DNA from 3 places in the Streptomyces sp. NPDC085937 genome. Region 3 is predicted to be linked to each of the others. Evidence: riboswitches for the same ligand, from Rfam matches in the RefSeq annotation. Region 3 holds a riboswitch; each other region holds the start of a gene.
The links. Region 3 has a riboswitch for cyclic di-AMP ahead of ACIF8S_RS00480 (M23 family metallopeptidase). Riboswitches for the same ligand answer to the same signal wherever they lie in the genome.
Positions count from the first base shown of each region.

Region 1: it holds a riboswitch for cyclic di-AMP, as region 3 does, so the genes downstream of both, ACIF8S_RS16575 (M23 family metallopeptidase) here and ACIF8S_RS00480 (M23 family metallopeptidase) in region 3, are expected to answer to the same signal.
Region 2: it holds a riboswitch for cyclic di-AMP, as region 3 does, so the genes downstream of both, ACIF8S_RS03450 (NlpC/P60 family protein) here and ACIF8S_RS00480 (M23 family metallopeptidase) in region 3, are expected to answer to the same signal.

Region 1 covers NZ_JBITSH010000007.1:14,723-18,906, forward strand. The annotation lists gene ACIF8S_RS16570 (PrsW family glutamic-type intramembrane protease) at 1-869, shown strand, start outside; gene ACIF8S_RS16575 (M23 family metallopeptidase) at 938-1,948, opposite strand; cyclic di-AMP (ydaO/yuaA leader) riboswitch at 1,960-2,116, opposite strand; tRNA gene ACIF8S_RS16580 (tRNA-Met) at 2,423-2,496, opposite strand; gene ACIF8S_RS16585 (dihydrofolate reductase family protein) at 2,561-3,694, opposite strand; gene ACIF8S_RS16590 (response regulator transcription factor) at 3,806-4,184, opposite strand, start outside.
Region 2 covers NZ_JBITSH010000001.1:787,159-791,342, reverse strand. The annotation lists gene pcrA (DNA helicase PcrA) at 1-1,380, opposite strand, end outside; cyclic di-AMP (ydaO/yuaA leader) riboswitch at 1,665-1,811, shown strand; gene ACIF8S_RS03450 (NlpC/P60 family protein) at 1,819-3,003, shown strand; gene ACIF8S_RS03445 (hypothetical protein) at 3,152-3,505, opposite strand; gene ACIF8S_RS03440 (NlpC/P60 family protein) at 3,869-4,184, shown strand, end outside.
Region 3 covers NZ_JBITSH010000001.1:114,045-118,228, reverse strand. The annotation lists gene ACIF8S_RS00495 (GNAT family N-acetyltransferase) at 1-187, opposite strand, end outside; gene ACIF8S_RS00490 (HPr family phosphocarrier protein) at 364-645, shown strand; gene ACIF8S_RS00485 (GntR family transcriptional regulator) at 806-1,510, opposite strand; gene ACIF8S_RS00480 (M23 family metallopeptidase) at 1,722-2,495, opposite strand; cyclic di-AMP (ydaO/yuaA leader) riboswitch at 2,508-2,673, opposite strand; gene ACIF8S_RS00475 (M16 family metallopeptidase) at 2,876-4,184, opposite strand, start outside.

The DNA.
Region 1 (4,184 bases), on a different contig from region 3:
TCTTCGTCCGTATCGTCATGTCGCCGTTCGCGCACCCCCTGTTCACCGTGCTCACCGGCATCGGTTTCGGTGTCGCCGCGCTGGCCACGGACCGGCAGCGGGTGCGCCGGGTGCTGCTGCCGCTCGCCGGGCTGCTCCTGGCGATGGGCATGCACGCGCTGTGGAACGGCTCCGCGACGCTCGGCCAGTTCGGCTTCATCGCGGTGTACGGGGCGTTCATGGTGCCGGCGTTCGGGCTGCTGACCTGGCTGGTGGTGTGGACGCGGCAGCGGGAGCTGCGGACCGTGCGCACGGAGCTGCCCGCGTACGCGATCGCGGGCTGGCTGAGGCCCGCGGAGCCGTTCGCGCTCGGCTCGATGCGGGCCCGTCGCCTCGCCCGGCGGTACGCGCGCGAGCACGGCGGGAAACCGGCGGCGCGCGCGGTCGCCCAGTACGAGGCGTACGCGACCTCGCTGGCGTTCCTGCGGCACCGGGGCCGGACGGGGAAGGCCGGGGCGGACTTCGTGACCCGGGAGCGGCAGCTGCTGCTGGAGCTGTGGCACCGGCGCGCGGCGGCCCGCCCGGCGCTGGACCACGCGGCCCGCCTCACGGCGCCCCGCGTTCCGTACGGCGCCGCGTGGACCGGCCAGGCACCGCACGGGATGTACGGACGGACCCCTTACGGGCAGGCCGGGCAGGCCCCACACGGACAGCCCGCCCTGCACGGACAGCCCCCGTACGGACTGCCCTCGCACGCGCCGTTCCCCTACGGACCGCCCCCGCAGGGGCGGCCGCCCCACGGCGGGCCGTATCCGGGCCCGGCGGCGAGAACCCCTACCGTCGCTGACCGCACGGGCGGCGCCCCGGACATGCGTGACCGGCAGCCCTGACGTCGGGGGGTCGTCGTCGGGACTGCCGGCGTTCACGGCGTGGACGGCCGGGACCGGCCGCCCGTGGATCAGATGCTGAGGCCCTTGCCCGCCAGCCAGGCCGCCGGGTCGATGCCGGAGGAGGAGCCGCCGGTGTGGACCTCGAGGTGGAGGTGGGCGCCGGTGACGTTGCCGGTGGCGCCGACGCGGCCGATCACCTCGCCGGTGCTGACCTTCTGGCCGACGCTGACGTTGATCGACGACTGGTGGGCGTACCAGATCTCGGTGCCGTCCTCGAGGGTGAGCACGGTCTTGTAGCCGTAGGAGCCGTCCCAGCCCGCGGAGGTGATCGTGCCGGTGTGCACGGCCTTGATCAGCGTCCCCGTGGGGGCGGCGAAGTCGAGACCGGTGTGGTAGCCGGAGGACCAGTAGGCGCCGGCCTGACCGAAGGTCGAGGTGATGGTGTACGAGGAGGTCGGCAGGGCGTACTGCTTGGCCAGCTCGGCGAGGCGCTCGGCCTCGGCCTTCTTCGCGGCCTCTTCCTCCGCCTTCTTCTTCGCCGCCTCGGCCTTCTCCTTGGCCTCCTTCTCCGCCTTGGCGGCCGCGTCGGCGGCCTCCTTCTCGGCGGCGGCGAGGGCGGCGGCCTCGGCCTTGCTCTGGGCCTGGCCCTGCTGCTGCTCGACCTGGGCCATGATGCGGGCGCGCAGCGCCTCGCCGGCGTCGGCGGCGCCCTCCTCGGTGTCGGCACCGGTCATGCCGATGCTGCTGAGGGGGGTGGCCGAGCCCTTGGGTGTTTCCTCGTCGGAGATGAGGGAACCCACGTTGGGCAGGTCGGGCATGGAGATGGAGACGGGCGGCTTGCCGGTCTGGGCGCTGGCCATGCCGCCGGCGCCGACGGCGGCTATGACGCCGACGCCCAGGACGGTGGAGCTGCGGGCGAGTCCGCCCCCGCGCTGCTTGGCGACGCGGTGCCGGCCGCGTACCGGGCGAACGGACTCCGCGGTGGGGTTCCACTCCTCGAAGGGTCCCTCTTCGGCACCGTAGGCGAAGGTGTCGCTCGGCTTGAACGGGGCCTCGGGGGCAGGCGGGTTGGACGCCACGTGGGCGCGCTCCTTTCCTTCCTTCTCGCCTACCGGGTTAGCTGACGGGTTCGGAGCAGGAAGGTCTCCTACGCGCGTATACGAGCCGTGTCTCCACGGCGGTATCCGCACGATTCACCCCAAGAGGTGGTTCCCCGGTTCCCTCGCGGGATTCGGCGCGTGCGCACGGAGCCGACTTCTGTGACGGCTGGGACGACCGCGCTGCGTTATCGAACGTTAATAGACCCGGGGGGCGGATTCCAAGCCGTTCCTCTTGATCATTAACGATTTCCGCCCGGACTTAAGCGCCACGAGCGGGCGAAAACGGGCGAGTTGACCGCCCCTCAGGCGACCGGGCAAACCTGACGGTTCGTCAGTTGTTATGCGTTGAGACTCCACACGATCACGTTCGGTGACGCGCGACGGCAGAGCACGCAGGAGACCGGGAAACACCGAGGGCCGGAACCCTTTCGGATTCCGGCCCTCGGCCTTCAGTAGCGGGGACAGGATTTGAACCTGCGACCTCTGGGTTATGAGCCCAGCGAGCTACCGAGCTGCTCCACCCCGCGTCGTTGAACACAAGTGTACGGCATCATCGGGGCAGGTCGCACACCCCTCGGGCGGGGGGCGCGGTCAGCGGCCCAGGAGATGCCCGTTCGGCGCCTTGGCCCGCTCCTCGTACTCCGGCAGCACCACCACGGTGGCGCCCCCGTCGGCCAGTACCGCGCTGCCGTCGGCGTCCGCCACGAACGTGTCCGGCTCCCGCCAGGCCGTGACCACCCGCCGCACCCCCGCGTCCAGGATCAGCCGCGCGCAGGGCGCCGGCCGGGACGCGCGGCGGGCGCAGGGTTCCAGGCTGGAGTAGACGGTCGCACCGGCCAGCCGGGGGTCCATGGGGTCGGTCTTGGCCAGCGCGGCCTCCTCGGCGTGCACCACGGGGTCGTCCCCCTCACGGGAGTACCCCCGCGCCAGCTCGGTGCCGTCGGCGGCCACCACGACCGCGCCCACGCTGAACGCGGTCCGTGAGGGAGGGCACCGCTCCGCCAGCTCGCAGGCGAGGGCGAGCCAGTGGTGGTCGGCCGCGGACGGCAGCGGACCGGTGCCGGGCGCGGTGGGCTCGTAGCGCGTCAGGACGACGTCGCCGACGGGCCGGGTCTCGACCAGGCGCAGCCGCCCACCCTGGTAGGGGCCGGGGCCGAACAGGCGGGGGGCGTCCGGGTCGCCGACGAACAGCGGGGCGAGGACCAGCTGAAGCTCGTCGGCGAGCCCCTGGGTGATCAGCTGGGTGTGGATGCGCCCGCCGCCCTCCACCATCAGCCGCCGCACCCCCCGCACGTCGTGCAGGTGCTCCAGCAGCCGCCGCCAGTCCAGTTCCGTGCCGAGCGGCACGACGTCGGCGGCGATGCCCAGGGCGTGGGCCCGCTCGGCGCCCTCGTCGGTGGTGTAGAGCACCTTCTCGCCGCCGGTGTGCCAGAAGTTGGCCGTCGGGTCCAGGTCGCCCGAGCCGCTCACCGTGACCTTCAGCGGGTACTCGGGGCGGCCGTCCGCGACCCGGGCGGCCCGGCGCTCGGGCGAGTTGACCAGCAGGCGGGGGTTGTCGGCGCGGATCGTGCCGGCGCCGACCAGGATGGCGTCCACGGACGCCCGTACCTCGTCGACGCGGTCGAAGTCGGCCGGGCCCGACAGCAGCAGCCGCTCCGGGCCGGAGTCGTCCAGGTAGCCGTCGAGGGAGACGGCGGCGGACAGCAGGACGTACGGATGCGGCATCGGCGGGCTCTCCGGGTGCGGGGCGGCGGCGGGACCGCTGCGCGGTCCGGCTCCAGTCTGGCAACCCGTGCGGCGGGGAGCCGGCCGCGCCCCGGTCCCACGGGCCGCGGGTCAGGGCTCGATCAGGCCCACGCGGATGGCGTAGCGGGTCAGTTCCAGGCGGTCCCTGAGGCCGAGCTTGGCCAGCAGGTTGGCGCGGTGCCGCTCCACCGTCTTGGGGCTGATCACCAGCATGTCCGCGATCTGCTGCGAGGTGTGGCCCTCGGCCACGAGCTTGAGGATCTGCTCCTCGCGGTCGGTGATCGCCTTGGCGGGCAGGGAGCGGCCCTCCCGTGCGAGGTCGAGGTAGTTGTGGATGAGGGCGTTCACGGCCCCCGGGTAGAGGAAGGGCTCGCCGCGCATCGTCGCGCGGCAGGCCTCGACGAGATCGCGGTCGGCGACCGACTTCAGGACGTAGCCCGAGGCGCCGGCGGCCAGCGCCTCGAAGAAG
Region 2 (4,184 bases), 670 kb from region 3:
CACCCCGCCGACGACCTTGTAGGGCAGGCCGACGCGGATGAAGATCTCCTCGAACACACGGGACTGGGCGTTGGTGCGGTAGAAGACGGCGACGTCGCCGGCCTTGGCCTCGCCCGCGTCCGTGAGGCGGTCTATCTCGTCGGCGACGAACTGGGCCTCGTCGTGCTCGGTGTCCGCCACGTACCCGGTGATGAGCGCGCCCGAGCCGGCGTTGGTCCACAGGTTCTTGGGACGGCGGGACTCGTTGCGCTCGATGACCGCGTTCGCGGCGGAGAGGATGGTCTGCGTGGAGCGGTAGTTCTGCTCCAGCAGGATCGTCGTCGCGTCCGGGTAGTCCTCCTCGAACTGGAGGATGTTGCGGATCGTCGCGCCGCGGAAGGCGTAGATCGACTGGTCGGCGTCGCCCACCACGCACAGCTCGGCGGGCGGCACCTCGGCCTCCGGCGGCACGTCGACGGGGTGCTCGGAGGCGCCTCCGACGAGCTCGCGCACCAGGGCGTACTGGGCGTGGTTGGTGTCCTGGTACTCGTCGACCAGGACGTGCCGGAAACGGCGGCGGTAGTGCTCGGCGACGTCCGGGAAGGCGCGGAGCAGGTTGACCGTCGTCATGATCAGGTCGTCGAAGTCCAGCGCGTTCGCCTCGCGCAGCCGGGACTGGTAGAGCGCGTACGCCTGGGCGAGGGTCTTCTCGAATCCGTCGGTCGCCTGCGCGGCGAAGTCCTCCTCGTCGATCAGCTCGTTCTTCAGGTTGCTGATCTTGGCGCTGAAGGACTTCGGCGGGAAACGCTTGGGGTCGAGGTCCAGGTCGCGGCAGACCAGGGCCATCAGACGCTTGGAGTCGGCGGCGTCGTAAATCGAGAAGGACGACGTGAAGCCGAGCTTCTTGGACTCCCGGCGCAGGATGCGCACGCACGCGCTGTGGAAGGTCATGACCCACATGGCGTTGGCGCGCGGGCCGACGAGCTGCTCGACGCGCTCCTTCATCTCGCCCGCGGCCTTGTTGGTGAAGGTGATCGCGAGGATCTGGCCCGGGTGGACGCCCCGCTCGGCGAGCAGGTGCGCGATGCGGTGGGTGAGCACACGGGTCTTGCCGGACCCGGCTCCGGCCACGATGAGCAGGGGGGAGCCGGAGTGCACGACGGCGGCGCGCTGGTTGTCGTTCAGCCCCTCCAGCAGCGCGGCGGCGTCGATCACCGGGCGGGGGGCGCCGTCGCGGTAGTACGCGTCCCGCTCCGGGGGCGCGTCGAACTTCCCGCCGAACAGGTCGTCCGGAAGGGGCTCCGGGGCGTGCTCGTCCTCGGGTGGCGGCGGGGGCTCGTCCGCGGGGCCCCGCTGGGCCTGGAGGTCCGCCAGGAAGCTGTCGTCAAAGAGGCTGCTCATCGCTCTCCGAGTCTAGGGCGCCGCACCGACAACCCGGGGCCGCCCCGGAAACATCACACGGCTTCCCCTGCGCGGTCCTGCGGCTTCCTCTGCGTGGTCCCGCGGCGGGCACCCTCCACGCCCGCCGTCTCACCGAGAGTGACCCCACGAACAAGGTCACGAAAATGTATCGGGCATATCACCCATCAACCTTCACAGGGGCCACACCAGTTGGCTACGGTGCGGTTCGGGCCGCTCGTCCCCCGCCGGCGAACCTCGCCGGGCCGCGCGGCCCCCGCCGAGTCCGTCACTGTCCGCCGTGGCAGCCGGAGCCGGGGACCCACCGAGACTTGGGGTGAATCGGACCACTCCCTCAGGGAGCGGGCCGTAGGGCAACCCTTCCACCGCCCGAACCCGACAGCTAACCCGGTAGGCGGAGTACGGAAGGAGTCGCCTCCCTTGGCGTCGCACCGCAAGTCGCGCACCCCGGGCACGCGCGTGGCAGGCATACGCACCCCGGCCCTGGCCACGGCCGCGCTCACCTCCGTGGCCCTGCTCTCCCAGACCGCCCAGGCCGCTCCCACGGACGACGACCGGCCGAGCCTGGAGGAGGTCGAGAAGAAGGTCGGCGACCTCTACCGCCAGGCCGAGTCGGCCACCGAGAAGTACAACGCGGCCAAGGAGAAGACCACCAAGCAGCGCAAGCGCGTCGACACCCTGCTCGACGACGTGGCCAAGCGCACCCAGTCGCTGAACGAGGCGCGCGAGGAGCTGGGCTCCTACGCCGCCGCGCAGTACCGCACCGGCGCCGGCCTCCCCGACACGGCGACGTTCCTGCTCGCGCAGACCCCGCAGGACCTCTTCGACCAGCGACGGGTGCTGGACCGGATGACCGGCCGGCAGAAGGACGCGGTCGACGACTACGTCACCCAGCAGTCCGAGACGATGATGAAGCGCAAGGAGGCCACCGAGAGCCTCCGGACGCTCACCGAGACGCAGGGCGACCTGAAGACGGCCAAGGCCACCGTCCAGAAGAAGCTCGCCGACGCGCGCGAGCTGATGGCACAGCTGACCGCCGAGGAGAAGGCGCGGCTCGCCGCGATCGAGAAGCGGAAGCAGGAGGAGGCCGCCCGCAAGGCGGCGGAGTTGGCCCGCCAGCAGGCGGAGCAGGAGCAGGCCCGCGAGGAGGCCGCGCAGCAGGGCGCCGGCACCTCGGACGGCTCCGGGTCCGCAAGTTCCGGGTCCACCGGCTCGACCGACACCCCGCCGGCCGACTCCTCGTACGGCACCAAGGCCGAGAAGGCCCTCGCGTTCGCCCGCGCGCAGATCGGCAAGCCGTACGTCTGGGGCGCGACCGGGCCGGGCTCCTACGACTGCTCGGGGCTCACCCAGGCCGCCTGGAAGGCCGCCGGCGTCTCCCTGCCGCGCACCACCTACGACCAGGTGAACGCCGGCACCGCCGTCCCGGTGTCCCAGGCACAGCCCGGCGACCTGGTCTTCTTCTACGACGACGTCACCCACGTGGGCATCTACATCGGCAACGGCATGATGATCCACGCCCCGAAGCCCGGCGCCTACGTACGCGAGGAGTCCATCTACTACGACGGCGACTCCGCGATCCACAGCATCGTCCGCCCGGCCTGACGGGCCGCAATCATGAGCGTGTGATCCCGGGCCGCCGCGCGTCGGCTGCCCTTGGACGCGCTGACAAGCGTGGATACGAAACCGCCGACCGGGCCGGTGAGGGCGCGGTCGGCGGGGGAGGTGGGTCCGGCTTGCCGGGGCCCGGGGCTCAGGTCCAGAGGACCGCGATGAAGATGTTCGCCACGGTCAGCAGGCCGACCAGGCCGAAGACGCCCTTGTCCACCTTCTCCTCGTCCCGCTTCACGTAGACCAGGCCGAGGATCACGATCAGCACGGCCAGCTTCACGCCGATCTTGACGTTGTCGACGGAGTAATCCTGGGCCTGGTTGAGGCCCACCAGCACCACACCGGTGACCAGCATCGTCAGCGCGCCGTGCAGCATCGCCGGGACGAAACGGGCGGTGCCCGCGCCCATCGCCTTCATCTGGGTGAGGAAACCGCCGAGCAGCGACGCGATGCCGATGATGTGCAGACCGACGAAGAGGTGGATGAGTACGTCCATGAGGCCGGAGCCTAGCCAGGGGCGTCTCATAGCATTCCGCCGCCCTCGCCCTTCCCGCCTTCACCACATCGGTCATCACCCAGAGTGAGAACGAAGCACCGGGAACAAGATCGCTGTCACTTACGGTCACCCAGCGCTCCGGGGATGTCAGTTCCGCACAACCCGTATCCGATCCCGCGCGCCCCGGCCTAGCGTCCTGCACCAGGTGACCGGCTCTGCATCGCCGCTCGGACCAGGAGCGGCGGCCGGACACCACCGCCGAAGAAAGGTCCGGCGGCGGACGGCTCCCCTGTCACCCCGCCGCCGGACCGCCGGACGAGAGCCCGGCCGCGGCGGGCGGTCATGGGAAGGACGGCAGCGAGGGTGGCAGCGCACCGCAGGGTCCGACAGCGTCCGGTGGGCGGCACCACGGCCCGTGCGGCCGTCACCGTCGTCCTCGCCGGAGCGGCCACCGCGGCCGGCTTCGGCGGAGCGGGACACGCCGCGCCTCGGCCGGCGCCGGCGGGGGCCGACGTGGACCGGCTCCACCGTGAGGCGGAGGTCGCCACCGAGAAGTACAACGGCGCGAAGGAGAAGGCGGACTCGGCCCGGCAGCGGCTGCGCGACCTTCAGGACGAGACGGCCCGGGCGCAGGCCCGCCTCAACGCCGCACGGGAGTCCCTCGGGACGGTCGCGGCGG
Region 3 (4,184 bases):
ACAGCCGCGGGTAGGGGGCGAAGAAGCGGTAGTACTTCGACTCGTCCGACACCTGCTCGTAGAAGCTGACCAGCCGCTCGGCGTCGTCGGCCGTGATGGGGCGGACGCGCGCGGTGCCGCCGTCGCGCAGCACCACGTCGGCCTCCCAGTGGGCGGGGTACTCGTGGCGGTCCGACGAGGTCTGCATGCGCCCCAGACTACGGCTCGCGTCCGACGGCGGCGCGAGGCAGTCTGTGGTGGACGACCGCCGGGCCGAGGCCGCGGCCCGGGGGCCGCCGGGGCCGTTCCGGACGCCGCTCCGGGCACGCGCCACGATATGGAAGACTGGTCTAGACAACCCTGAACTGCGAAGGGCAGCAACACATGGCTGAGCGCCGCGTCAACGTCGGCTGGGCCGAGGGTCTCCACGCCCGCCCCGCCTCCATCTTCGTCCGAGCCGCCACGGCCGCAGGCGTCCCGGTGACGATCGCCAAGGCCGGGGGCACCCCCGTGAACGCGGCCTCGATGCTGGCCGTCCTGGGCCTGGGCGCCCAGGGCGGTGAGGAGATCGTCCTCGCCTCCGACGCCGAGGGCGCGGACGCCGCCCTGGACCGTCTGGCGAAGCTGGTCGCCGAGGGGCTCGAGGAGCTTCCCGAGACCGTCTGAGCAGAAGAGCCGGACGGACGACCGCGGGGAAATTCCCCCAGGTCGGCCACACGGCATCGAAAGGCCCGTCCGGATCACCGGGCGGGCCTTTTGCATTTCTCTTTCCGGGCAGCAGAAATAGCCCCCACGAATTATCCGCTCTTTGTATACGGGACCCGTGTTAATGGCGCAGGCTCGGCATGTTTACGGGATGTTGCGAGTTCCTCACACGCTCCGCGCGTACGGCACGCTCGGCCCCGGAGGCGAACCGCAGCCGGTGTCCGGCGCCCGCGTGCTCGGTGTGCAGCGCCGTGAGGGTCCGCGCCCGGTCGCCGTCGCCACGGGCCACGGCGTCCACGATCGCGCCGTGCTCCGCCCAGTACGCGACCGGATCCGCCGGCCCCTCGACCGCGTACATCCAGGCGATCTTGTGCCGCAACTGCGTCAGCATCGAGGTCAGCGCGGGACTCCCCGAGGCCTGGGCGAGCGTCTCGTGGAACCAGCCGCCCAGCGAGCGCAGGTCGTCGCTGTTGCCCTGACGTGCGCGTTCCTGCCCCAGTCTGACCAGACCGCGCAGCACCTTCAGATGGGCGTCGGTGCGCCGCTGGGCCGCCCGGGAGGCGCCCAAGGGTTCCAGGAGCTGGCGCATCTCCAGCAGGTCGGCGGCCTCCTGCTCGGTGGGCTCCGCGACGCACGCGCCCGCGTGCCGCCGGGTCACCACGAAGCCCTCGGCCTCCAGCGTGCGCAGCGCCTCGCGCACGGGGACGCGGGAGACGCCGTATCGGCGGGCGAGCAGTTCCTCGGTCAGCCGGCCACCGCGCTCGTAGACACCGGCGACGATGTCGTCCCGGATCGCCGTGCACACCGAGTGCGCGGGAATACGCATGACCGACCTCCGCATTAATCCCCGTGAAACGTCGTCGATTGACGTCCGTTCGTGACTCTATTGCAATCGGCGACAATTTCCGACGGCGGGCGGGAATCCATACATATTTTTTGGACAGACGGCGGGCTGACGGTTGTGCCCCGAAACGGCGAAAGTCCCGGCTCACGGGGAGCCGGGGCGGGAGGGCGGACGTGCGCGCCCTGGACGTTCCCTAGATGTTCACGCCGTGCGACCGGAGGTAGGCGACCGGGTCGAGGTCGGAGCCGTAGTCCGCGGACATCCGCGCCTCGAAGTGCAGATGGGCGCCCGTGACGTTGCCGGTGGCGCCGGAGACGCCGATCTGCTGGCCCGCGGCGACCTCCTGGCCCACCGACACGGCGAGGGAGGACAGGTGGGCGTACTGGGTGTAGGTGCCGTCGTGCATCTTGATCACGACCTGGTTCCCGTACGCGCCGCCCCAGCCGGCCTCGACGACGGTGCCGACGCCGACCGACTGGACGGGCGTGCCACTCGCGGCGTGGAAGTCGATCCCGGTGTGGCTGCCGGACGACCAGATGGCGCCGCCGCTCTGGTAGGCCGTCGAGACGTAGGAGCCGGGGATCGGGGAGACGAAGGTGTTGAGGCGCTTGCGCTCGGCCTCGCGCGCAGCGCGCTCCTTCTCCGCACGGGCCTTCTCGGCCTCCTCGGCCGCCCGCTCCCGGGCCGCCTCCTCGGCGGCCTTGCGCGCGGCGGCCTCGGCCGCCTCACGGGCTGCCTCGTGCTGGGCGGCCGCCTGGGCGTCGACGCGGTCGGCGACCACGCCGCCCAGCGTGACGACGGGGGTGAGGCCGGTCTGCGCCGCGGCGGGCTCGGCGGCGAGTGCGGGGGCCGCGAGCGAGCCGACGACGCCGGTGCCCGCGAGGGCCGCGACGCCCGCGGCGCGGGCGGTGCCGCGCTGGACGCGGCTGGGACGACGGTGCTTCCCGGTGGCGCGCGTGAACGCCATGTACAGGCTGTTCCTTTCCTTCCCTCTCGCCTACCGGGTTAGCTGACGGGTTCGGAGCAGGAAGGTCTCCTACGGGCACCCTCGCGACACGCGCGGGCGTCCGATTCACCCCAGGGACTACAGGTGGGTCCCCGGCTCCCCTGGCTCGCGCCGTACGGGGACTCGGCGATGACTGTCCGGTGCCGCGGATGCGGCGCACTGCCCGACGAACAGCCCGCATGAAACTAAGCGGGGCATCTCTCAATCCTCAAACGAATCCCCGTTTTTGTAGCGCATCCCACAGGGCAGACAGGCAACCTCCGCCCCAATTCGGGCATAAGGGAGCCCTGGTGACGTTCCCGCCACCAGGGCTCCTCGCGCCCGCGTGTCCCGGCCGGTCCCTACTCGGCCGTCACGACGGTGACTTCACCGATTCCCAGGGCCTCCACGGGCGCCTTGATCTGCGCGGCGTCACCGACGAGGACGGTCACCAGACGGTCCACCGGGAAGGCGTTCACCACCGCGGCCGTGGCCTCCACGGTGCCGGTCGCGGCCAACTGCCGGTACAGGTCGGCCTGGTAGTGGTCGGGCAGGTGCTGCTCGACCTGGTCGGCCAGGGTGCCGGCGACGGCCGCGGCGGTCTCGTACTTGAGCGGCGCCACGCCCACGAGGTTCTGCACCGCGACGTCGCGCTCCTCGTCGGTGAGGCCCTCGGCGGCCAGCGTGCGCAGCACGGTCCACAGGTCGTCCAGCGCCGGGCCGGTGTTGGGGGTGTCGACGGAACCGCTGATGGCCAGCATCGACGCCCCCGTGCCGTCCGGGGCCGACCGGAGCACCTGGCCGAACGCCCGCACGCCGTAGGTGTATCCCTTCTCCTCGCGCAGGACGCGGTCCAGGCGGGAGGTCAGGGTGCCGCCGAGGCAGTACGTGCCGAGGACCTGCGCGGGCCACACGCGGTCGTGCCGGTCCGGGCCGATGCGGCCGATGAGCAGCTGCGTCTGGACGGCGCCGGGCCGGTCCACGATGACGACGCGGCCGGAGTCGTCGGCGACCACCGGCGGCACGGGCCGCGGCTGGGCCTGCGAGCCGGTCCAGGCGCCCAGGGTGTCGGCGAGCAGCCCGTCCAGGTCGATGCCGGTGAGGTCACCGACCACCACGACGGTGGCCGTGGCCGGGCGGACGTGCTTCTCGTAGAAGCCGCGCACGGCCGCGGAGTCGATGCGCTCGACGGTCTCCTCGGTGCCCTGGCGCGGGCGCGACATGCGTGCACTCGCCGGGAACAGCTCCTTGGCGAGCTCCTTCGCGGCACGGCGGGACGGGTTCGCCAGCTCGTGCGGGATCTCGTCGAGGCGGTTGCGGACCAGCCGTTCGACCTCGCTGTCGGCGAACGCGGGCGCCCGCAGCGCGTCGGCGACCAGCCCGAGCCCCTTGGCGAGCCGCGAGGCGGGGACCTCGAGGCTGAGGCGGACGCCGGGGTGGTCGGCGTGCGCGTCCAGGGTGGCGCCGCAGCGCTCCAGTTCGGCGGCGAACTCCTCGGCGGTGTGCTTGTCGGTGCCCTCGGAGAAGGCCCGCGCCATGATCGTGGCGACGCCGTCCAGACCGTCCGGCTCCGCGTCCAGGGGCGCGTCGAGGGACACCTCGACGGCGACGACCTGCTGGCCGGGGCGGTGGCAGCGCAGGACGGTCAGGCCGTTGTCGAGCGCGCCGCGC